DNA from 4 places in the Streptomyces sp. NBC_01089 genome. Region 3 is predicted to be linked to each of the others. Evidence: riboswitches for the same ligand, from Rfam matches in the RefSeq annotation. Region 3 holds a riboswitch; each other region holds the start of a gene.

Region 1 (5,571 bases), 3.1 Mb from region 3:
ACATCATGTGCTGGGCCTTCGGTCGTTTCCCGGCCTGTTTCCGGACAGGTGCCGGGACCGGTGTACCGATCGGGGGCGGGGCTGGCGTGTTCGTACTGCGGGTGGTTCTGAGCGTTCTGCTGTTGCTGGAGGTCGTGCCGTCGGCGATCGCGTCCGTGGCGCGGAGCCGGGTGGGGCTGGAGCGGCTCGATCAGCTCACGCGCCTGGGGGTCGTCGCCGGGCGGCGGCTCTGGGTCGTCTCGCTTCTCGGGGCGGTGCACACGGTCGCGGCCGTCGCCGTACTGCTGGGGCTGCGGTGGCCGGCTGCCGGGGTCGCCGGGGGAGGGGCCGAGGCCGTGGTGTTCGGGTGGGTGCTGGCCCGGCAGCTGGCCGCCGGAGACCGGGGGCGGGCGCTGGGGGCCTATCTGCTGTTCCTCGCGATGGCGCTCGCCGTGGTCCTGGTGTCGGCGGTCGCGCTGCACGGCTGACCCGCGCCGCCGTACGGAGGCGGCCCCCGGGCCGCGCGTACGGAGGTGGCCTTCGGGCCGTGCGTACGGGGCCCCGGGCCGTGCGTACGGAGGTGGCCTCCGCGCCGTGCGACGTACGGACGTGGCCCCCGCCGCCCCGCCCGCGCCCCCGCCCGGATCTCCGCCGCCCCGCTTCCCCCACTTGGCCGTGGCCGAATCGCACACCGGCGTGGGTGCGGCCAGCCTGGTGGGGCGCGGTACCGTCCGCCGCTTTACGGACCGGGCAGGAGGGTACTGGTGGGGCAGCGAGAGGAGTCGACCCGGGCGCGTCGGTTCGTCCGGGCGCTGCCCGCCGTGCTGATCGTGGGCGGGCTGGTCTTCGACCAGCTGACGCCGCCCGCGTTCACGGCCGCCCCGTTCTTCGCCGCCGCGCCCGTGATCGCCGCCCCGCTCTTCTCGTACCGGGCCACCCTGATCACAGGCATCATCGCGGTGCTGGCCATCGCGGGGCTGCATCTCTACGACGACACCTCGGCCAGGGGCTCCGCGATCACCGAGCTGATCACCGTCATCACGGTGTCGGTCGTCGCCCTCATCATCAACCGCGTCATCCGGGTCAGCGGCGAGGAGCTCGCGTCGGCCCGGGTGGTGGCGGAGACCGCGCAGCGCGCCGTGCTGCCGGTGCCTTCCGAGCGGATCGCCGGGCTGCATATCGCGGCGCGGTACGAGGCGGCGCAGGCCGGCACCTTCATCGGCGGTGATCTCTTCGCCGTACAGGACACTCCGTACGGGGTGCGGCTGGTGGTGGGGGATGTGCGGGGCAAGGGGCTCGGTGCCGTCGAGGCCGTGGCCGTGGTGATCGGGGCCTTCCGGGAGGCCGCCGAGCAGGAGGTCACGATCGAGGAGGTCGCCCAGCGGCTGGAGCGTGCGCTGACCCGTGAGGGGGTGCGCCGCGAGGGACTCGACGCCTTCGAGGGGTTCACCACGGCGGCGCTCGCCGAGATCCCGCGCGGCGACCAGGGACTGATCCGGCTGCTCAACCGGGGGCACCCCGAGCCGCTGCTGCTGTACGCGGACGGGAGCATCCACGTCCTCGCGCCGGCCGACCCCGCGCTGCCGCTGGGGCTCTCCGATCTGGCGGCCTGGCCGGACCGGGCGGACGAGACCGAGTTCCCGCCGGGGGCCACGCTGCTGCTCTACACCGACGGGCTGTCCGAGGCGAGGAACGCGCAAGGGGCCTTCTACGAACCGCAGGAGCGGCTGCGCGGCCGGATCTTCCCCGGGCCCGAGGAACTGCTGACGGCGGTGTCCGACGACGTACGGCTGCACACCGGCGGGCACTCCACGGACGACATGGCGCTGCTCGCGGTGGGCCGTCCGCTGCAGGGGCAGCCGGACCGGCGCAGGACGGTGGGGATCATTCACCGGGAGCGACACGATCCGTAGTCGAAGAGCACCCCTCCGCATAACATTTGACTCACTATCAGAAACTCGATGTTTCCCGGCCGCTCCTGAGGGCTGATCAAGTCGCCCGAATGCGCCCCTGTATGCACCGATAAGTGCAGGCCAAAGCCGTTAACGATCAGTCGGAACAGCTTGGAATCCGGCCCTCGCGTCTATTAACGTTCGATAACGCAGCGCGGTTGTCCCAGTCGTCGCAAGAGGCGGCACCGCGCGCACGCGCCGAATCCCGCAAGGGAACCGGGGAACCACCAATTGGGGTGAATCGGGCTTCTCCGCAAGGGCTGCCCGTAGGAGACCTTCCTGCTCCGAACCCGTCAGCTAACCCGGTAGGCGGTAAGGAAGGAAAGGAGTGCGCCTCCGTGGCGTCCAACAACCCTGCCCCCGAAACGCTTTACTTCCCGGACGACGATGCTCTCGGTTTCGGCGGCGAGGACAGCGGTACGTTCGACGAGTGGAACCCCACTGAGGATTCCCTCCGTCCGGTCCGCGGCAAACACCGGGTCGCCAAGCAGCGCAGCGGTCTCGCCCGCAGCTCGACGGTGCTCGGCGTCGGCGTGATCGCAGCCGTCGGCGCGGGCGGTATGGCCAGCGCCCAGAGCAAGCCGCCGCTCCCGATCTCCCTCCCCGACCTTCCGCAGTCCGTCAAGGACAAGCTGCCGGAGGCCGAGTCGCTGCCCGGCGTGGGGTCGCTGGTCGCCGATCTGGCCGGCGGTTCGTCGGACCACGGCAGCACGGCGGACGCGACCAACGCGGCGCTGACCACGGCGGCGGCCACCGGCAAGGGCAGCTCGGACGCGGGCGAGGCGCTCCGCGCGCGGATCATCCAGCAGGCCGAGCAGCAGCAGGGCGCGGTCGAGGACGAGGCCAAGGCGGCAGCCGAGAAGGCGGCCGCGGAGAAGGCATCGGCCGAGGCGGCGAAGAAGCAGGACGAGGCCGCGGCCAAGGAGAAGGCGGCCAAGAAGAAGGCCGAGGCGGAGGCCAAGGCCAAGGCGGAGAAGGAGCGGCTCGCCAAGCTGGCGAAGAGCTACTCGCTGCCCGTCTCCTCGTACACCCTCACCTCGCGCTTCAACGACGGCGGTTCGATGTGGTCGTCGGGCCACCACACCGGCCTCGACTTCGCCGCCCCGACCGGCACCCCGATCAAGGCCGTGCACAGCGGCACGGTCAAGTCGGCCGGCTGGGCGGGGGCATACGGCTACCGCACGGTGATCACGCTCGACGACGGTACGGAGCTGTGGTTCTGCCACCAGTCGTCGCTCGGTGTCAGCGCCGGTCAGAAGGTCACCACGGGCGAGGTCATCGGCCGTGTCGGCGCCACCGGCAATGTCACGGGCCCGCATGTGCACGTGGAGGTCCGCCCGGGCGGCGGCGACCCGATCGACCCCATGACCTGGCTCCAGGGCAAGGGCCTCAACCCCTGAGCGGCTGGACTCCGAGGGGCTGACCCTTGAGGGCCGGCCCCTGATGGCCCTCTGCCCCCTTTCTGTCTCCCGCCGGCGCGTACCGCCGGCCGGCGACGGCATCCCGCACCCCGGCAGCCCTGACGGCATCCCCCCGACGTCAGGGCTGCCGGTTCGTTCGTACGGCCGGAGTCCGACGGAATAGGGCCGGGCCGAACGGGGGTTGACCAGCCTATGACTTCTCTCCGCGCACTCGGCTCCTCCGGCCTCCAGGTCTTCCCGCTCTCCCTCGGCGGCAACGTCTTCGGGTGGGGCGCCGACGAAGAACAGTCCTTCGCGGTGCTCGACGCGTACACCGCCGCCGGCGGCAACTTCATCGACACCGCCGACACGTACTCCTCGTGGGTGCCGGGCAACAAGGGCGGCGAGTCCGAGACCGTCATCGGCAACTGGCTGGCCGCGCGGGGCAACCGCGCCGATGTGGTGATCGCGACCAAGGTCGGCATGCACCCCCAGTACCGGGGGCTCTCGGCCAAGAACATCAAGGCCGCCGCCGACGAGTCGCTGCGCAGGCTGCGCACCGACTACATCGACCTCTACTACACGCACCGCGACGACGAGTCCGTCCCCGTCGAGGAGATCATCACCGCTCTGGACGATCTGGTGAAGGCGGGCAAGGTGCGCGCCATCGCCGCTTCCAATGTGTCTCCCGAGCGGCTCGATGCCTCCGTGGCGTTCTCCGAGGCGGAGGGGCTGGCCAGGTACGTCGCTCTGCAGCCGCACTACAACCTGGTCTCCCGCGACACCTATGAGGGCGGGCTCCAGGACGTGGCGGCCCGGCACGGTCTGGCGAGCGTGCCGTACCCCGCGCTGGCCTCCGGCTTCCTCACCGGCAAGTACCGGCCCGGTGCGGACGTCGACAGTGTGCGGGCGGGCGGTGCGGCCCAGCACCTGGAGACCGAGCGGGGGACGAAGGTCCTGGCCGCGCTCGACAAGGTCGCGGCGGCGCACGGGGCGGAGGTCGCGACCGTCGCCCTGGCGTGGCTGGCCGCACAGCCGACCGTCGTCGCGCCGATCGCCTCGGCCCGTACGGTCGAGCAGTTGCCGGTCCTGACCGCGGTGGCCGAGCTGGAGCTCACCGACGCTGAGCTGGCGGAGCTGACGGCGGTGTCCGCCTGAGGGCAGGACACCGCCACCGAGGATCGGCCACCGGGGCAGGCTGGGGCGCGGCTGGACCTGGCTGGGCGCGGATGGTCAGTGCTGGTACGGGTTGTAGCCGCCGTAGTGCAGATGCGGCGGCGGCACCGGCACTCGCCCCGTCGCCTGCGCCGCGTAGAGCAGTGCGGGTCCGGCGATCTCCTTGCGCTGCCAGAGGTGGTGCAGCAGCTCCTGCTCGCGTGCCTCGAAGTCCGGGCTCACCGCGCCACGGTGGGCCCGGTGCCGCAGAAAGGCGAGCGTGGTCGCGAACGCCTCGTACTCGGAGACCGCACGGGACGCGGCCCTCGCGCGGGACTTCGCGTCGGCGTGCGCGGGCGGCCGGTGGTACGGGCTCGGGCTGTACGGGCCTGGGGAGTACGGGCCGGGGCTGTACGGGTCGGCGCTGTACGGTTCCGCCCGCCCCGGGCCTGGGGGACGCGGGCCCGGGGCGGGCGGAACCGTGCCGTACGGAAGCGGGCTGTACGGATCCGGCTCGTACGGGGCCGGGTGGGGGCCCAGATGGGGGCTGGTCGCGCCGAACCCGCCGCCGAACGTACGCGCCGCGTAGGCGCGCGCCATGGCCCGCGCCCGCATCGACGAGAGCACCAGCGGCTCGGCGGGGGCCAGCCAGCCCGCCGCCGCGTACGCCGGCAGCTCGGCGGATATCGTGCGCAGCTCCCGCTGGCGGGTCCAGATCGCCAGCCAGGTGATCATCCCGAGGACCGGGAGCATGAAGGCGCCGTAGACCAGATAGAAGCCGTAGGTGCCGAAGGCCGACGAGCTGTTCCACAGCGCGTGCATCCCCATCGCGCAGAGGAGGCCGAGCAGCGGCGGCGCGGTCCTGCGCAGTCGCCGGTGGTCGGCCGCCGACGCCGCGATGCCGAAGCCGATGCCGGTCAGCACCGTGAACAGCGGGTGGGCGAAGGGCGAGAGGACCACCCGGACGAAGAAGGTCGCCGCTGTCACGGACGGGACGCCCGAGAACCCCAGGGACTTGTCCTCACCGAAGGCGCTGCCCAGATAGAGGATGTTCTCGGTGAAGGCGAAGCCGGTCGCGGTGAAGC
Region 2 (5,571 bases), 5.5 Mb from region 3:
GTCATCAGTGACGTGGCGTCAGCCATCCGGCACTCGGTGTACCGCATCGCGGCCGGCGGGTCGTCATTGCCGAGCGACCCGAAGTTCCCGTGTCCGTCGACCAGCGGGAGCCGCATCGAGAAGGACTGCGAGAGCCGCACCAGGGCGTCGTAGATCGACGCGTCGCCGTGCGGGTGCAGCTTGCCCATGACCTCGCCGACGACCCGGGCGCACTTCACATAGCTGCGGTCGGGGCGCAGCCCCATCTCGTTCATCTGGTAGAGAATGCGCCGGTGTACGGGCTTCATACCGTCACGGGCGTCCGGCAGGGCCCGTGAGTAGATCACCGAGTACGCGTACTCCAGGAAGGAGCCCTGCATTTCATCGACCACGTCGATGTCGAGAATCTTCTCCTCGAAGTCCTCCGGCGGCGGGGTCTTCGTGCTGCGGCGGGCCATCGCTGCTGCGGCTCCTTCACGTGCCTGGTCCGGTACTGACGCCGACCATTGTGGACTGTCCCACCGACAACACCGACCGCGACCCGTGCACACCGGGATGGCTCCCGGCTGTCGCCGCGCTTGCATACAGTGGCAGGACTGCATTTCAACGCGGTCAACACACGCGATCGAAGGGACGTACATGCCCATGGGTCACACGGCCACAGCCGAGGCCGGTTCCGGCGGCCTGACAGCGACCGAGCACCGGCTGGCCAACGGCCTGCGGGTGGTGCTCTCCGAGGACCACCTGACCCCGGTCGCCGCGGTCTGCCTCTGGTACGACGTCGGTTCACGCCACGAGGTCAAGGGGCGTACCGGGCTCGCCCACCTCTTCGAGCACCTGATGTTCCAGGGATCGGGACAGGTCGAGGGCAACGGGCACTTCGAGCTGGTGCAGGGGGCAGGGGGCTCGCTCAACGGGACCACCAGCTTCGAGCGCACCAACTACTTCGAGACGATGCCCACCCACCAGCTGGAGTTGGCGCTCTGGCTGGAGGCCGACCGGATGGGCTCCCTCCTCGCCGCGCTCGACGAGGAGTCCATGGAGAACCAGCGGGACGTCGTCAAGAACGAACGCCGCCAGCGCTACGACAACGTGCCGTACGGCACGGCGTTCGAGAAGCTGACCGCCCTCTCCTACCCGGAGGGGCACCCGTACCACCACACGCCGATCGGCTCCATGGCGGACCTGGACGCGGCGACGCTGGAGGACGCCCGTGCGTTCTTCCGAACGAACTACGCCCCCAACAACGCGGTGCTGTCGGTCGTCGGCGACATCGACCCGGAGCAGACCCTCGCCTGGGTCGAGAAGTACTTCGGCACCATCCCCTCCCACGACGGCAAGCAGCCGCCCCGGGACGGCTCCCTGCCCGACACCCTCGGCGGTGAGGTGCGCGAGGAGCTGTACGAGGAGGTGCCGTCGCGTGCCCTGATGGCCGCCTACCGGCTCCCCGAGGACGGCACCCGTGCGTGTGACGCGGCGGACATCGCGCTGACCATCCTGGGCGGCGGCGAGTCGTCGCTGCTCCACAACAGGCTGGTGCGCCGGGACCGCACGGCCGTCGCCGCGGGCTTCGGCCTGCTGCGGCTCTCCGGCGCCCCCTCGCTCGGCTGGCTGGACGTCAAGACGTCGGGCGGTGTCGAGGTCCCGCAGATCGAGGCGGCCGTCGACGAGGAGCTGGCCCGCTTCGCCGCCGACGGCCCCACGGCCGAGGAGATGGAGCGCGCACAGGCCCAGCTGGAGCGGGAGTGGCTCGACCGGCTCGGCACGGTCGCCGGCCGCGCCGACGAACTGTGCAGGTACGCCGTGCTGTTCGGCGACCCGCAGCTGGCGCTGACCGCGGTGGCCCGGGTGCTGGACATCACGGCCGCCGAGGTGCAGGAGGTCGCGAAGGCCCGGCTGCGCCCCGACAACAGGGCCGTGCTGGTGTACGAGCCCGTCACCGCCGATGAGCCCGAAGAGACCAGTGCGGACGGCGTATCCGACGAGGCCACCGCAGCCACCGAGAGCACAGAGGCGGACCAGTGACCGACCCCGCGGCCGTGATGATGACCTTCCACCCGCAGCCCCAGGCGGGTGCCCCCAGGCCCTGGGCCTTCCCGGCCCCCGGGCGCTCCACCCTGCCCAACGGCCTGACGGTGCTGCGCTGCGACCGTCCCGGACAGCAGGTGGTCGCCGTCGAGATCAGCCTCGACGCCCCGCTGGACGCCGAGCCCGAGGGGCTCGACGGTATCGCCACGATCATGGCGAGGGCCTTCTCCGAGGGCACCGACAAGCACAGCGCGGAGGAGTTCGCCGCCGAGCTGGAGCGCTGCGGCGCCACCCTCGACGCGCACGCGGACCACCCCGGTGTCCGGGTCTCCCTGGAAGTGCCGGTGTCCCGCCTGCCGAAGGCGCTCGGCCTGCTCGCCGACGCGCTGCGGGCGCCCGCCTTCGCGCCGAGCGAGGTCGAGCGGATCGTGGGCAACCGGCTGGACGAGATCCCGCACGAGCTGGCCAACCCGGCCCGCCGGGCCGCCAAGCAGCTCTCCAAGGAGCTGTTCCCGGCCACCGCGCGGATGTCGCGTCCGCGCCAGGGCACCGAGGAGACGGTGGCGCGGATCGACGCGGCCGCCGTCCGCGCCTTCTACGACGCGTACGTCCGGCCGTCCACCGCCACCGCCGTGGTCGTCGGCGACCTGACGGGGACGGACCTGGACGCGGTGCTCGCCGAGACCCTCGGCGAGTGGAAGGGCAACGCGGGTACACCCCGCCCGGTGCCCGCGATCACCGCCGACGACACCGGCCGGGTGGTCGTCGTGGACCGCCCAGGAGCGGTCCAGACGCAGCTGCTGATCGGCCGGATCGGTGCCGACCGGCACGACCGTGTCTGGCCCGCGCAGGTCCTCGGCACGTACTGCCTGGGCGGCACGCTCACCTCCCGCCTCGACCGTGTCCTGCGCGAGGAGAAGGGCTACACCTACGGCGTCCGTGCCTTCAGCCAGGTGATCCGCTCGGCCCCTGACGGGACGGGCGCCGCGATGCTCGCCATCAGCGGTTCGGTGGACACCGAGTCGACCGGGCCCGCGCTGGACGACCTCTGGAAGGTGCTGAGGACGCTCGCAGCGGGCGGTCTGACCGACACGGAGCGGGACGTCGCCGTACAGAATCTGGTGGGCGTCGCCCCGCTGAAGTACGAGACGGCGGCCGCGGTGGCGGGCACCCTCGCCGACCAGGTCGAGCAGCATCTGCCGGACGACTTCCAGGCGCAGCTGTACGCGCGGCTGGCCGCGACCGGCACGGTCGAGGCGACCGCCGCCGTGGTCTCGGCCTTCCCCGACGACCGGCTGGTGACGGTGCTGGTGGGCGACGCCGCGCAGATCGTGGAGCCGGTCAGGGCGCTGGGCATCGGCGAAGTGACCGTGGTCGCGAGCTAGGGCCTTCCGCCCGGATCGTGTGCGCGTGGCAGGGGCCCGGCGGGCAGTGCGTCCGCCGGGCCCCGCTCTCTGAACGCTCCCTGCCCCGGCGCTCCCTGTGGGATGTGCGACAAAACCCGCTGTCTGTTTGGCGCAACGGCGGCGCACCACTTAGCGTCACACCGCTGTCCGTCGGACGTAAGCCGCAACCGCGGCGCCGGGCAGCGATCGCCGAGTCCCCGTCAGGCGCGAGCCGGGGGAGCCGGGGACCCACGCAGTCCCTGGGGTGAATCGGGGCCGCCCCACCGGGGTGGGCCCGTAGGAGACCTTCCTGCTCCGAACCCGTCAGCTAACCCGGTAGGCGAGAGGGAAGGAAAGGATCCAGTTTCTTCATGGCGTTCAGCCGCCCTACCGGCAAGCACCGTGCCCCGAGCCGTCCGGCCCGCAGGACCGCGGGCGTCGCCGGAGTCGTCACCCTCGCCACAGCCGGTGTCATCGGCACCCTCGCATCCCCGGCGCTGGCCGACGGCGCGCAGGTCTCCACCGCACAGGAAGCCCGGCTCGACCGGACCATCCTCGTCGGTGACACCGTCGCCGACCGGATAGCCGCCCAGGCCACCGCACAGCAGCACGCGGCCAACCACGCCGAGGCCGTCGCGAAGGCCAAGGCCGCCGCCAAGGCCAGGGCCGTCGCCGCGAAGGCGAAGGCCGAGCGGGAGCGCAAGGCCGAGGCGGCCAAGCGGCGTGCCGCCCGGGACGCCGCCCGCAAGCGCCTCAACGCCTTCGTGGCCCCGGTCGCCCACTCGTACGTCTCCACCGGCTACAAGACCGGCGGCAGCCTGTGGTCGTCCGGCAGCCACACCGGCATCGACTTCCACGCCGCGAGCGGCACCCCGGTCCACGCCGTCGGCGCGGGCACGGTCGTGGAGGCCGGCTGGGGCGGCGCGTACGGGAACAACATCGTCATCCGGATGCACGACGGCACGTACACGCAGTACGGCCACCTCTCGTCCATCGGCGTCTCGGTCGGCCAGACCGTCACATCGGACCAGCGGATCGCGCTCTCCGGTGCCACCGGCAATGTCACGGGCCCGCACCTCCACTTCGAGGCCCGCACCGGCCCCGACTACGGCTCGGACATCGACCCCGTCGCGTATCTGCGCTCGCACGGCGTCCACGTCTGACGCCTCCTGCCCGGAGCGCCGGCCGTCCCGCGTGCTGTGCTTGAGGCCGGTTTCTGCCTGGCCAAAAGATATCCATGATTTACCGGGGGCCCTCCGGAATTCGGCTGCCCTGCCATAGAGTCGCCGCACAGGTGTGGACAGACCGCGATATGCGGGCGTCGATGCGGAGGTTCGGTCATGCGCATTCCCGCGCATTCGGTATGCACGGCAATCCGTGACGACATCATCTCGGGGGTGTACGAGCGGGGCGGCCGGCTGACCGAGGAGGTGCTCGCGCGCCGTTACGGTGTCTCCCGTGTCCCGGTCCGTGAGGCCCTGCGCACCCTGGAGTCCGAGGGGTTCGTGGTCACCCGCCGCCACGCAGGGGCCTGTGTCGCCGAACCGACCGAGCGGGAGGCGGCCGACCTGCTGGAGATACGGATGCTGCTGGAGCCGATGGGCGCGGCGCGCGCGGCGCAGCGGCGGACCGAAGCGCATCTGAAGGTGCTCCGTGGCCTGGTCAGACTGGGTCAGGAGCGGGCCAGGCGTGGCCAGGGCGAGGATCTGCGGTCGCTGGGCGGCTGGTTCCACGAGACGCTCGCGCAGGCGTCGGGCAGCTCCGCGCTGACCACGCTGCTCGGTCAGCTGAGGCAGAAGATCAGCTGGATGTACGCCGTCGACCAGCCGGTCCTTCCGGTCGTGTCCTGGGCCGAGCACGGCTCGATCGTGGACGCGGTGGCGCGCGGCGACGCGGAGCGGGCCCGCGCCCTGACCGCGCTGCACGGCGAGCGCGCCACGGCGGCGCACCGGCTGCGGAGACAGGGCCGCGTGAGTGATTCGCAACATGCTGTAAACATCGCGGGCATCAGCGATTAACACAGCTGCCGTATACAGAGAGGAAGCATTTTTTGTGCAGCCTTTCCGTGCGGCCCCGCGTGTCTTTTTATGTTCTGCTTTTCTGATTCCAGGAAAGACGGAAAACGAAGAGCCGCAGTGACCGAATTCGGATCACTGCGGCCCGGTGTGTGGCAAGGACG
Region 3 (5,571 bases):
GATCATGTACGCCGTCCTCGGGCTCTCCGGCCAGGAGTACGTCGACGCGTACGCCGCCGACGTGAAGGCCGCCCAGCCGAAGAAGATCCCCAGGAAACCGCGCTGACGCCGGATCGGCTGTGGGCAGAACCGTCTGGCCCCGAGCGGCGGGCCGACCGTAGCGTCGACGGCATGAGCAGCAGAGGAAGCGTCTTCGTACTCGGGGCCACCGGACAGATCGGCCGCGCCGCGGTGCGCGCGCTGGTCGCGGACGGATGGGAGGTGCGGGCCGCTTCGCGCGGGGCGGGCGGCGACGACGGCCTGCCGGACGGCGTGCGTACGGTGCGCGTCGACCGGGACGGTGAGGGCGAGCTGGCGGCGGCCCTGGGCGACGGCTGTGACGTACTGGTGGACATGGTCGCGTACGGAGCCGGCCACGCCCGGCAGCTGGTGGGCCTCGCGGACCGGATCGGCTCGGCGGTGGTGATCTCCAGCGGCGCGGTGTACGCGGACGCCGACGGGCGCAGTTTCGACACCCAGGACGAGCCGGACGGCTTTCCGCGTTTCCCGGTGCCGATCCCCGAGAGTCACCTCACGGTCGAGCCGGGCCCTGCCACGTACGGCACCCGCAAGGTGGCGCTGGAGCGGGAACTGCTCGCGGCCTCCGGGGCGCTGCCCGTGACCCTGGTGCGGGCCGGTGCGGTCCACGGTCCGTACAGCCGGGCCCCGCGTGAGCTGTACTTCGTCAAGCGTGCGCTCGACGGGCGGCCGGTGCGGATTCTGGCGCACGGCGGACGGAGCCGCTTCCATCCGGTGCATGTCTCGAACGTGGCCGAGCTGATCCGGCTGGCGGCGCTGCACCCGGGGGCGCGGGTGCTGAACGGCGGGGATCCCGAAGCGCCCACGGTCGCCGAAATCAGCAGGGCCGTCGACGAAGTCATGGGCGTACGGAGCCGGTTGGTGCTGATCGAGGGGGCCGCCGAGGTGGGCCGCACACCGTGGGGCGTCGATCACCCGGTGGTGTACGACATGTCGGCCGCCGAGCGGGAGCTGGGCTACCGCCCGGTGACCGGGTATGCCGAGTCGCTGCCCGCGACCGTGGAGTGGATCGCCGGCCGGCTCCGGAACCGTGACTGGCGCGACGCCTTTCCCGCGATGGCGAAGGTCTACGACCCGCATCTGGATCTCTTCGACTACGCGGCGGAAGACGCCTGGCTGGGGAACCGCTGACCGAGCGGTTCCCCGGCGTGGGCCGTTACGGCTTCGGGGTGGCGTGCGGGGCGCAGGTCACGTCGTGGCGGTCGGTGCTGCCGGTGAGCAGGTAGGTGTCGACCCTGCTGTTGATGCACGGGTTGACCAGTCCGGTCACGCCGTGCGATCCGGCGTCCTTCTCGACGATCAGGCGTGAGCCCTTGAAGCGCTGGTGCAGATCGACGGCGCCCGGGAAGGGGGTGGCCGCGTCCCGGGTCGACTGCACGATCAGCACCGGCGGGAGTCCCTTGCCGGTACGGACGTTCACCGGGGTCCGCTGCTTCGCGGGCCAGGTGGCGCACGGCAGGTTCATCCAGGCATTGGACCAGGTGAGGAATGGATTGTCCTTGTTGAGCCGGGTGTTGTCCCGGTCCCAGGTCCGCCAGTCCGTCGGCCACTTGGCGTCGGCGCACTCGACCGCCGTGTAGACGGCCGTACTGTTCTCCGCCGCGATGTTGCCCGCGGTGTCCGACAGGTCGGGCCCGGCAGCGTCGATCAGCGGCTGTGGGTCGCCGGCGAGGTACTGGCTCCACGCCTTGGCGACGGGCGCCCAGGAGGAGTCGTAGTACGGCGCGTTCTGGAAGAACCCGAGCAGTTCGGCGGGGCCCACGACTCCGCCGAGCGGATGCTTCTTCGCGGCGGCCCGCAGCTTCACCCACTGCTGCTCGACGGCGTCAGCGGTCTTCCCGATGTGGAAGCTGGCGTCGTTCGCGGCCACCCAGTTCTGCCAGTCGCGCCAGCGGCCCTGGAAGGCCACGTCCTGGTTGAGGTTGGCCTGGTACCAGATGTTCGACTGCTTCGGGTCGACCACGCTGTCCACGATCATCCGGCGGACATGTCCCGGGAAGAGCGTCCCGTACACCGCGCCGAGATAGGTGCCGTAGGACACACCCAGGTAGTTCAGCTTCTTCTCACCGAGCGCCGCCCTGATGACGTCGAGGTCGCGCGCGCTGTTCGGCGTGGTGAGATACGGCAGCAGCGCGCCACTGCGCTTCTCGCAGCCGGCCGCGTACCGCGCCGCGAGTCCGCGCTGCACCCGCTTGTCGGCCGTGCTGTCCGGAACCGGGTCGGCCTTGGGGGCGCTGACGTACTTCTGCGGGTCGATACAGGAGATCGGCGCCGAGTGGCCCACTCCGCGCGGGTCGAAGCCCACGAAGTCGTACGCCTTGGCGGTGTTGACCCACAGGGCGCTCTTGGTGGTGGTCCTGGTGGGGAAGCGCAGGCCCGAAGCGCCGGGCCCGCCGGGGTTGTAGACGAGCGAGCCCTGCCGCTCCGACTTCGTACCGGTGCTCACCGCACGGTCCACCGCGAGTTCGATCGTCCGGCCGTCCGGGTGCGCGTAGTCGACGGGCACGGTCACCCAGCCGCACTGGACGGGCTTCGCGAGCGCCCAGTCCGTGGGGCAGTCACGCCAGTCGATGCCCGCTTTCGCCGCCCGCGCGGCGGCAACGGCCGCTCCGTGCGCCTCCGTGACCGCGTGACCGCGGCCGTCGGCGGTGGCCGACGGTGCCGCCATGGCGCCCGCTATGAGAGTCGCCGCGGCCAGAGCGCCGGCCGAGCCGAGCACTGCGGTGCGTCTCACGTGGTACCTCCCCCTGTGCGAAGCGCCGTTCGTACGGCGCTCTCCAGTACGTACCGGGGATCCTTTCCTGTGAACGGTCCCTGACAACAGGGCGCATGGGCGTTCTTTGCCAACCCGAAATGCGGAGAGGTGGTCCCGGTGAGCGGTGCGGTACTGGCGGATATCCCCTCCCCCGCTCAACCCGGACAGCAGGCAGGGACTTTGACAGGGGCCCGGTGAAAACCTTTTGTCACGGGCCGAGTTGCCGCGGTCGGCCGGGCCGCGCCGCCCCCGTGACGGCGTCCGCACCGGGCCGCGCCGCGCGGGGAGCCGGCCCGGATCCACCTTTCGGGGGTCGCCGGTACACCGATGGGCGTCCCCCGGAAGGTGTAGACGGGTGACGGTCCGGCGGCCGCGCCGAGTTGCGCTTCGCTGCGGCCCGTCCGCCCGGGATCACCGCTGCGCCCCAGGTGAGGGCCTTGCGCGGGCGGCGTCCCCGACTCCGCCGCCCCTGGCGCCCACTCGAACAGGCCAGTGGCCCGAACCCTCACAAATCGGCGCGGTCAGCCGGAAATCCGCCGTGCCATGGGTGAGGATCCGGGAGACGACAAGCCCCCGCCACCACGGCGGGGCGGTCCGGGCGGACGCCGAGTCCTGCCGCCGTACCCGGATGTCTGGTCGACACGAGTGGATCGGCAGGAGTGGAGGACCCAGGCAGTCCGGGGCGACAGTGACGTCGCTCCTCGGGGTGAAGCCGCTTGGCGGGACGGCCGACTTGATCAGTCGGTCACCCTGCCCGGCGGCCGGGCAACTTCGCCGGCCCGAACCCGACAGGTCATCCTTCACAGGCGGTTTGCGAAGGGTTGCGCATGACTGCGCAGATTCATATCCCGTCTCTGATCACCCGGGCCGGAACGGCCTCGGCCCTCACCCTCGCCGCTGTCGCGGGGACTTCGCTGGCGCCGGGCGCGACCGTGGAGGCCCAGGCCGCCACCCACGCGGCCCGGGCCGTACAGATCGCGGCCTCCAAGAAGGGCTCGCCCTATCAGTGGGGGGCGACAGGGCCGTCGCGGTTCGACTGCTCGGGGCTGACGCTCTACTCGTTCAAGAAGGCGGGCAAGAAGCTGCCCCGCACCGCCCAGGCGCAGTACAACGGGGTGCGCCATATCTCGGCCTCCGGCCGGCACCCCGGTGACCTGGTCTTCTTCCACTACGGCCGGAGCGTCTACCACGTCGGCATCTACGCGGGGAACGGCAAGATCTGGCACTCCCCCAAGACCGGCGCCGTGGTCAGGCTGGAGAAGATCTGGGACCGCAGCGTCTGGTACGGCCGGGTGAACTGACGCCGGGGGCGGGCGGAGGAAGGCAGGCTCGGTCAGCCCTGGACCGTGGCGGTCCAGGGCAGGGCGATCCACACGGTCTTGCCGCCGTCCCGGGTCGGGGTGACCGACAGCCGGCCGCCGTTCTCGGCCGCGAGCCAGCGGATGATGACCATGCCGCGGCCGTTGTCCTGCTGCACGGCTGCCGGCAGCCGCTGCGGCCAGCGCGGATGGCTGTCCGTGACTCCGACGCACAGCCGCTCGTCCCGCTCCAGGACGGCCTGCACCGTGAAGGTGGGGGACGCGCCGAAGGTGTGCTGCACCGCGTTGGTCGCCAGCTCCGAGACGATCAGCCGGATGGTGTCCGCCAGCTCCGCGTCGGAGGGCAGCCCCCATCCGGTGAGCACACGGGCCACGAACGTGCGGGCGGCCGGGACCGAGGCCGGCTCGCTCGGCAGGGTGACGGATGCTTCCTGGTGGTCTGCCATGACGGCCTGTCCCTTTCCCACCGCTGCCGGCGCAGGTCTCGTGACGGTTGTGCTTCGAGACGGCCTCAGGTGGCGCTTCGTGCGAGCGTGACACTCATAGTGACCGCAGTACCGCCGATCCACAAAGATGTGCATATATCTGTCGCTCAAAGTGATGAACTCTGCGACGGGAGACCGTATTTGACGTCCGGACTGGCACGTTTGCAGAAACGGCCGACCGGAGGGAGAGAACGGTGCGGAGCAGCCCGGCGGTGCGCCGCGTCAAACTCGGCGCCGAGCTGCGCCGGCTGCGGGTCCTGGCGGGCCTGACCAGCGCGGCCGCGGCCCGGTTGGCGGGGTGGCACCAGTCCAAGGTGAGCAGGATCGAGACGGGACGCAGCGGGGTGCGGCCGGCTGATCTGGCCCTGCTGCTCGACGCGTACGGGGTGCGGGACGCCCGGCAGCGCGAGCTGCTCGACGCGCTGTGCGGTGCGGGGGCCGACGAGAGCGCCGACTGGTGGCACATCTACCGGGGGGTGCTGCCTGCCCAGTACCGCGACTTCATCAGGCTGGAGTCGCAGGCGTGCACGGCGCACACGTTCGAGATGTCGGTGGTGCCCGGTCTGCTGCAGACACCCGGCTACGCGAAAGCGGTCACCCGGGCCTCACTCGACGGGATACCGGCGGGGACCGTGGACTCCCTGGTCGATGTGCGGCTGGCGCGGCAGCGCGTGCTCGACGCGGATCCGCCGCTTGAGCTCAGCGCGGTCGTCGACGAGGCCGCTCTGCACCGCCGGATGGGCGGGCGCGGGGTGATGGCGGAGCAGTTACGGCATGTACGGGAGGTCGCCAAGCTGCCTCATGTGCGGTTGCAGGTCATACCGTTCACCGCCGGCGGGCACCGTGGACTCACCGGCTCTTTCACCATCTTCTCTTTTCCGAACATTGTTGATCTGGATGTGGTCGTTCTCGACCACTTGATGCATAGCCGTTA
Region 4 (5,571 bases), 2.3 Mb from region 3:
ACGCATCTGCTGAACATCGACCCGCCGGACCACACCCGGCTGCGGCGCCTGGTCTCCAAGGCGTTCACCCCGCGCACCGTGGCGCTCTTCGCCCCGCGCGTACAGGAGCTGACGGACCAGCTGATCGACGCCTTCGTGGCGGACGGGCAGGCCGACCTCATCCATGACGTCGCGTTCCCGCTCCCCATCTACGCCATCTGCGACCTGCTGGGCGTCCCCCGCGAGGACCAGGACGACTTCCGCGACTGGGCGGGCATGATGATCCGTCACGGCGGCGGCCCGCGCGGCGGGGTCGCCAGGTCGGTCAAGAAGATGCGGAACTACCTCGCCGAACTCATCCACCGCAAGCGCGAGAACCCCGGCGACGACCTCATCTCCGGGCTCATCAGGGCGAGCGACGACGGCGAGCACCTGACCGAGAACGAAGCGGCCGCCATGGCGTTCATCCTGCTCTTCGCCGGGTTCGAGACGACGGTCAACCTCATCGGCAACGGGATGTACGCGCTGCTCCGCAACCCGGACCAGCGCGAACGCCTTGAGGCGTCACTGGCGGCGGGGGAGAGCGGCCTCCTCGCCACCGGTGTCGAGGAACTGCTGCGTTACGACGGACCGGTGGAGCTGGCGACCTGGCGGTTCGCCACCGAGGCGCTGACCCTGGGCGGGCAGGCCGTCGCGGAGGGCGATCCCGTACTCGTCGTGCTGGCCGCCGCCGACCGCGACCCCGAGCGTTTCACCGAGCCCGACACGCTCGACCTCTCGCGCACCGACAACCAGCACCTCGGCTACGGACACGGCATCCACTACTGCCTGGGCGCCCCACTCGCCCGGCTGGAGGCACAGACCGCGCTCGCCACCCTGCTGCGGCGCCTTCCGGAGCTGCGACTTGCGGTGGAACCGGGGGATTTGCGCTGGCGCGGCGGGCTCATCATGCGGGGATTGCGCACGCTTCCGGTGGAGTTCGGCACCCGGGCCGGTGACCCGCCGGTCTGACGGCCTGACCAGTACATGACTGACGTGCCGTCAAGAATGTGACTTTCACGTGATCTCCGCTGCATCGACTTGTGACTGGCGTTCGAGTGCGGCTACGTTCACCCCTCGACTCATCCGTCACACGGAAGGCCACCGCATGCGCACCGGGAACGGTCGGCACCGCCGCCCCCGTCAGGCTCCAGCTCTTGTCGTAGCGGCAGGAGTTACGGGCTCGGCCATCGCCCTTCCGCTGCTGGCATCGACCGGCGCCCACGCGGCCGACGCCACGACCTGGGACCGGGTGGCGCTGTGCGAGAGCGGCGGCATCTGGAGCGCCGACCTCGGCAACGGCCACTACGGCGGACTCCAGTTCTCGCAGACGACCTGGGACAAGTACGGCGGCGGGCAGTACGCGGCCCGCCCCGACCTGGCCAGCCGCTCCCAGCAGATAGCCGTGGCCCAGAAGGTGTACGCGGCCGAGGGTGCGACGCCCTGGGCCAGTTGCGCGGCCATCGCCGGGCTGACGAAGGGGGACGCGGACACGGCCACCGTGGACCCGGGCTCCCCGGACACCGCGAGCCCGACCCCCTCGGCTTCGGCCGGCTCGGGGAAGGACGCGGCGGACCCGGACGCGAGCGCGGATGCGACTGCCGGAGCGAATGCGGACGATACGGGGCAGACACCGTCGAAGCAGTCATCGGCGAGCCCGAGCCCGTCCGATTCGCCCTCGGGCTCCCCTTCCAGCTCCGCATCTCCGTCATCTCCGTCATCTCCGTCATCCGGCTCTTCTTCGGACGCAACGGGCGGTTCGGACTCTTCGCCTGATTCAGGCAAGACGGGCAAGACCGGCAAGGCGGGTACTTCGGGAACCGTGGACTCCAGTGCGTCCGACACGCCCGACACGCCCGACTCCGGGACGCCCGCGCCTTCTGACTCGGCGACATCCGCCGACTCGGGGGCCGGTAAGCACCGGGGTGGCGCCGACGACGGGTCGGGCACGAGCCGCGACGAGGCCGGCCGCCATGCCTCGCGCGGCGGAAACCCCTCCCGGGATGACGCCCGTACGGACGGCAGCTACACCGTCCGCGCGGGTGACAACCTCTGGGCCATCGCCAAGGCGCACGATCTGCCCGGCGGATGGCCCGCGCTCTATGCGGCGAACCATCAGACGGTCGGAGACGACCCGGACTTCATCGTTCCTGGCCAGAGCCTTGATCTCGACCCAAAACAGGGGTAGTTAGCTCCTGTATGTCCGCTTCTGTTCGAGTGAGACATGGCTCTCGTCGGTCCTGCTGAATGTCCGGACTGTCCGCCCGGCGCACGCCGCCCCTCACCTGCGAAAACGGGACATGCGTGGTCGTAAACCAGGGATTTGCTCGCCGATGTTCATCTTTGAATATCGGGGGGTCCTGTGATTACGGTCAGACCGCTCGCACCGCGGGCCTCTTCGATCGCCACGCCGAATCCTGCCATCGGTCGAAGGGAAGCAGTTGACGCTAAGAAGCGCCGCAGGCAGGAGCGGGGGACCCAGGTAAGCGCCGGGGCCGGCCGTCCGTTCAGAGTCAGAGAACGGCACGAACCGGGACCGGCTTGGGGTGAAGCTGTGCGCTAGGCCGCGCAGCCGGGCAACTCATTGGCCCGAACCCGACAGCTCACCTCGTAGGCGTCGGTGAGGAGATTCTTCATGCTGTTTTCCAGCAAGTCCAAGCACCGTCGCCCCTCGAAGGCCGTCCGTGTCGCCACGCTCGCCGGTGTCGCCGGTGCGGCCGTGGCCGTGCCGCTGATCGGTGCGACCTCCGCGTCCGCCGCCTCGGTCTCCACCTGGGACGCCGTCGCGCAGTGCGAGTCCGGTGGCAACTGGTCCACCAACACGGGCAACGGTTACTACGGTGGCCTGCAGTTCAACAACTCCAGCTGGGCCGCCGCCGGTGGTACGCAGTACGCCCCGCGTGCCGACCTCGCCACCAAGGGCCAGCAGATCGCCACCGCCGAGAAGCTCCTCGCCATGCAGGGCCCGGGCGCCTGGTCCTGCGCCGGTGCCGGCAACCTGACCAGCGGTGGCCCGAGCCCGGACGTCTCGACCTCGTCGAACAGCTCCTCCTCGTCGAGCGCCGACCAGCAGAGCAGCCACAGCGACCAGCAGGCCGCTTCGCGCAGCGAGGCCCGCACCAGTGCGCCGGCCGCTCCGAAGCACGCCGCGCCGCGGACGATCCAGAAGGGCGACGGCGAGTACAAGGTCAAGGCCGGCGACACCCTCTCCACGATCGCCAAGGCCGAGCACGTCTCCGGTGGCTGGAAGAAGGTCTACGACCTGAACAAGGACATCGTGAAGGACGCCAACCTGATCTTCCCCGGTCAGCAGCTCCACCTGAGCTGATATCGGCTCTCCCCCAGCACCCCCGGCCCGGCGCGACTCCCCCGTACGCGCCGGGCCGGGGGCCTGTCCGCCGGTTACCAGTCAGTAAATTTGCTGACTTTCACACCGTCATACGATCTTTTGGGCCCTTTTTCGTCCCAGGGTCCGGGCGCCCTGCCGGTTGATCCCCCCGAGCCGGTTAGGCTCTTGTCGCAAGGCCAAGGACAAAGAGACCCTGCGCCCATAGCGTCACATCCCAGAAGGAGATGCTAGTGCCGTCCATCGACGTCGTCGTAGCCCGGGAAATCCTGGACTCCCGAGGCAACCCCACGGTCGAGGTCGAGGTCGGCCTCGACGACGGCAGCACGGGCCGTGCCGCCGTCCCGTCCGGCGCCTCCACCGGTGCGTTCGAGGCCATCGAGCTCCGCGACGGTGACCCCAACCGTTACCAGGGCAAGGGTGTCGAGAAGGCAGTCCTCGCCGTCATCGAGCAGATCGGCCCGGAGCTCGTCGGCTACGACGCCACCGAGCAGCGCCTGATCGACCAGGCGATGTTCGACCTGGACGCGACGGAGAACAAGGGCTCGCTCGGCGCCAACGCCATCCTCGGCGTCTCGCTCGCCGTGGCGCACGCCGCGTCCGAGGCTTCCGACCTCCCGCTCTTCCGTTACCTGGGCGGCCCGAACGCGCACCTGCTGCCCGTTCCGATGATGAACATCCTGAACGGCGGGTCGCACGCCGACTCCAACGTCGACATCCAGGAGTTCATGATCGCGCCGATCGGCGCCGAGTCCTTCTCGGAGGCGCTCCGCTGGGGCGCCGAGGTCTACCACACCCTCAAGAAGGTCCTGAAGACCAAGGGTCTGTCGACCGGCCTCGGTGACGAGGGCGGCTTCGCGCCGAACCTGGAGTCGAACCGCGCCGCCCTCGACCTCATCCTGGAGGCCATCAAGGAGGCCGGTTACGCGCCGGGCAAGGACATCGCGCTCGCGCTCGACGTCGCCGCCTCCGAGTTCTACAAGGACGGCAAGTACGAGTTCGAGGGCAAGTCCCGCTCGGCCGCCGAGATGACCGAGTACTACGAGGAGCTCGTCGCCTCGTACCCGCTCGTCTCCATCGAGGACCCGCTGTACGAGGACGACTGGGACGGCTGGAAGGTCATCACCGACAAGCTGGGCGCCAAGGTCCAGATCGTCGGCGACGACCTCTTCGTCACCAACCCGGAGCGGCTGGCCCGTGGCATCGAGGAGGGCTCCGCCAACGCCCTGCTCGTCAAGGTCAACCAGATCGGTTCGCTGACCGAGACCCTCGACGCCGTCGAGCTCGCCCAGCGCAACGGCTTCAAGTGCATGATGTCGCACCGCTCCGGCGAGACCGAGGACGTCACCATCGCCGACCTCGCGGTCGCCGTGAACTGCGGCCAGATCAAGACCGGCGCCCCGGCCCGCTCGGACCGCGTCGCCAAGTACAACCAGCTGCTGCGCATCGAGGAGATCCTCGACGACGCCGCGGTGTACGCGGGCCGCTCGGCGTTCCCGCGCTTCCGCTCCAGCTGACACGGCGGGCGCCGGCACGGCCGAAGAACTGAATAAAGAGCTGAATCAGCTGAATCAGCAGTAAAGGCGCAGCCACGCGCAGCCGTCCCCGTACCCGGTCCCGTACCGTGTCCGGGGACGGACGTGCGTGTGTAACGGGGAGGCGGCATGGCAGGGAACCGGGACCGGTTCTCCACCGCGACCAGGCTCAGGGTGCTCGGCGAGCAGACCGCGGCCCGTGTCTACCGTTCCCAGTCCAGGCGCCAGGCGCGCAGGCCCCGGCTCACCGGCCGGGCGGCGATACTGCTGATGGTGCTCTGCACCCTGGTGGTGGCGCTCGCGTATCCGATGCGGCAGTACGTGTCCCAGCGCAACGACATCGCCGACCAGCGGCGCCAGGTCAGCGACGCGAAGGCGCGCGTCGAGGAGCTGCGGGACGAGAAGGCCCGCCTCCAGGACAACGCGTACGTGGAGCGGCTGGCCCGCGAGCAACTGCACTATGTGCGGCCGGGGGAGACCAACTACACGATGGTCGATCCCGACTCCCGCACCCAGCGCTCCGGCGGCAAGGGCGCGGCTGACCGGCCGTGGTACTCGAACCTGTGGGACGGCGTGGACAGCGCGGACCGTACCAAGGGCCCCTAGCCACGCCGTACGCCACGCGCCTCCGCCTCCGGCCACGCACCTGACTTCACAGGCACTCACTTCACA

The links. Region 3 has a riboswitch for cyclic di-AMP ahead of OG510_RS33790 (C40 family peptidase). Riboswitches for the same ligand answer to the same signal wherever they lie in the genome.
Region 1: it holds a riboswitch for cyclic di-AMP, as region 3 does, so the genes downstream of both, OG510_RS19660 (M23 family metallopeptidase) here and OG510_RS33790 (C40 family peptidase) in region 3, are expected to answer to the same signal.
Region 2: it holds a riboswitch for cyclic di-AMP, as region 3 does, so the genes downstream of both, OG510_RS08660 (M23 family metallopeptidase) here and OG510_RS33790 (C40 family peptidase) in region 3, are expected to answer to the same signal.
Region 4: it holds a riboswitch for cyclic di-AMP, as region 3 does, so the genes downstream of both, OG510_RS23405 (transglycosylase family protein) here and OG510_RS33790 (C40 family peptidase) in region 3, are expected to answer to the same signal.

What each region holds. Positions count from the first base shown of each region.
Region 1 is NZ_CP108660.1:4,410,735-4,416,305, forward strand. Features, by position in the region: gene OG510_RS19650 (hypothetical protein) at 87-467, shown strand; gene OG510_RS19655 (PP2C family protein-serine/threonine phosphatase) at 744-1,892, shown strand; cyclic di-AMP (ydaO/yuaA leader) riboswitch at 2,118-2,258, shown strand; gene OG510_RS19660 (M23 family metallopeptidase) at 2,270-3,331, shown strand; gene OG510_RS19665 (aldo/keto reductase) at 3,545-4,489, shown strand; gene OG510_RS19670 (PrsW family glutamic-type intramembrane protease) at 4,565-5,571, opposite strand, start outside.
Region 2 is NZ_CP108660.1:1,967,963-1,973,533, reverse strand. Features, by position in the region: gene OG510_RS08675 (DNA topoisomerase (ATP-hydrolyzing) subunit A) at 1-437, opposite strand, end outside; gene OG510_RS08670 (M16 family metallopeptidase) at 619-2,004, shown strand; gene OG510_RS08665 (M16 family metallopeptidase) at 2,025-3,392, shown strand; cyclic di-AMP (ydaO/yuaA leader) riboswitch at 3,591-3,750, shown strand; gene OG510_RS08660 (M23 family metallopeptidase) at 3,764-4,555, shown strand; gene OG510_RS08655 (GntR family transcriptional regulator) at 4,733-5,410, shown strand.
Region 3 is NZ_CP108660.1:7,509,368-7,514,938, reverse strand. Features, by position in the region: gene OG510_RS33805 (lysophospholipid acyltransferase family protein) at 1-106, shown strand, start outside; gene OG510_RS33800 (NAD-dependent epimerase/dehydratase family protein) at 172-1,209, shown strand; gene OG510_RS33795 (alpha/beta hydrolase) at 1,235-2,746, opposite strand; cyclic di-AMP (ydaO/yuaA leader) riboswitch at 3,440-3,657, shown strand; gene OG510_RS33790 (C40 family peptidase) at 3,661-4,134, shown strand; gene OG510_RS33785 (ATP-binding protein) at 4,167-4,598, opposite strand; gene OG510_RS33780 (helix-turn-helix domain-containing protein) at 4,832-5,571, shown strand, end outside.
Region 4 is NZ_CP108660.1:5,199,304-5,204,874, forward strand. Features, by position in the region: gene OG510_RS23395 (cytochrome P450) at 1-990, shown strand, start outside; gene OG510_RS23400 (transglycosylase family protein) at 1,127-2,206, shown strand; cyclic di-AMP (ydaO/yuaA leader) riboswitch at 2,464-2,650, shown strand; gene OG510_RS23405 (transglycosylase family protein) at 2,654-3,346, shown strand; gene eno (phosphopyruvate hydratase) at 3,592-4,881, shown strand; gene OG510_RS23415 (septum formation initiator family protein) at 5,029-5,505, shown strand.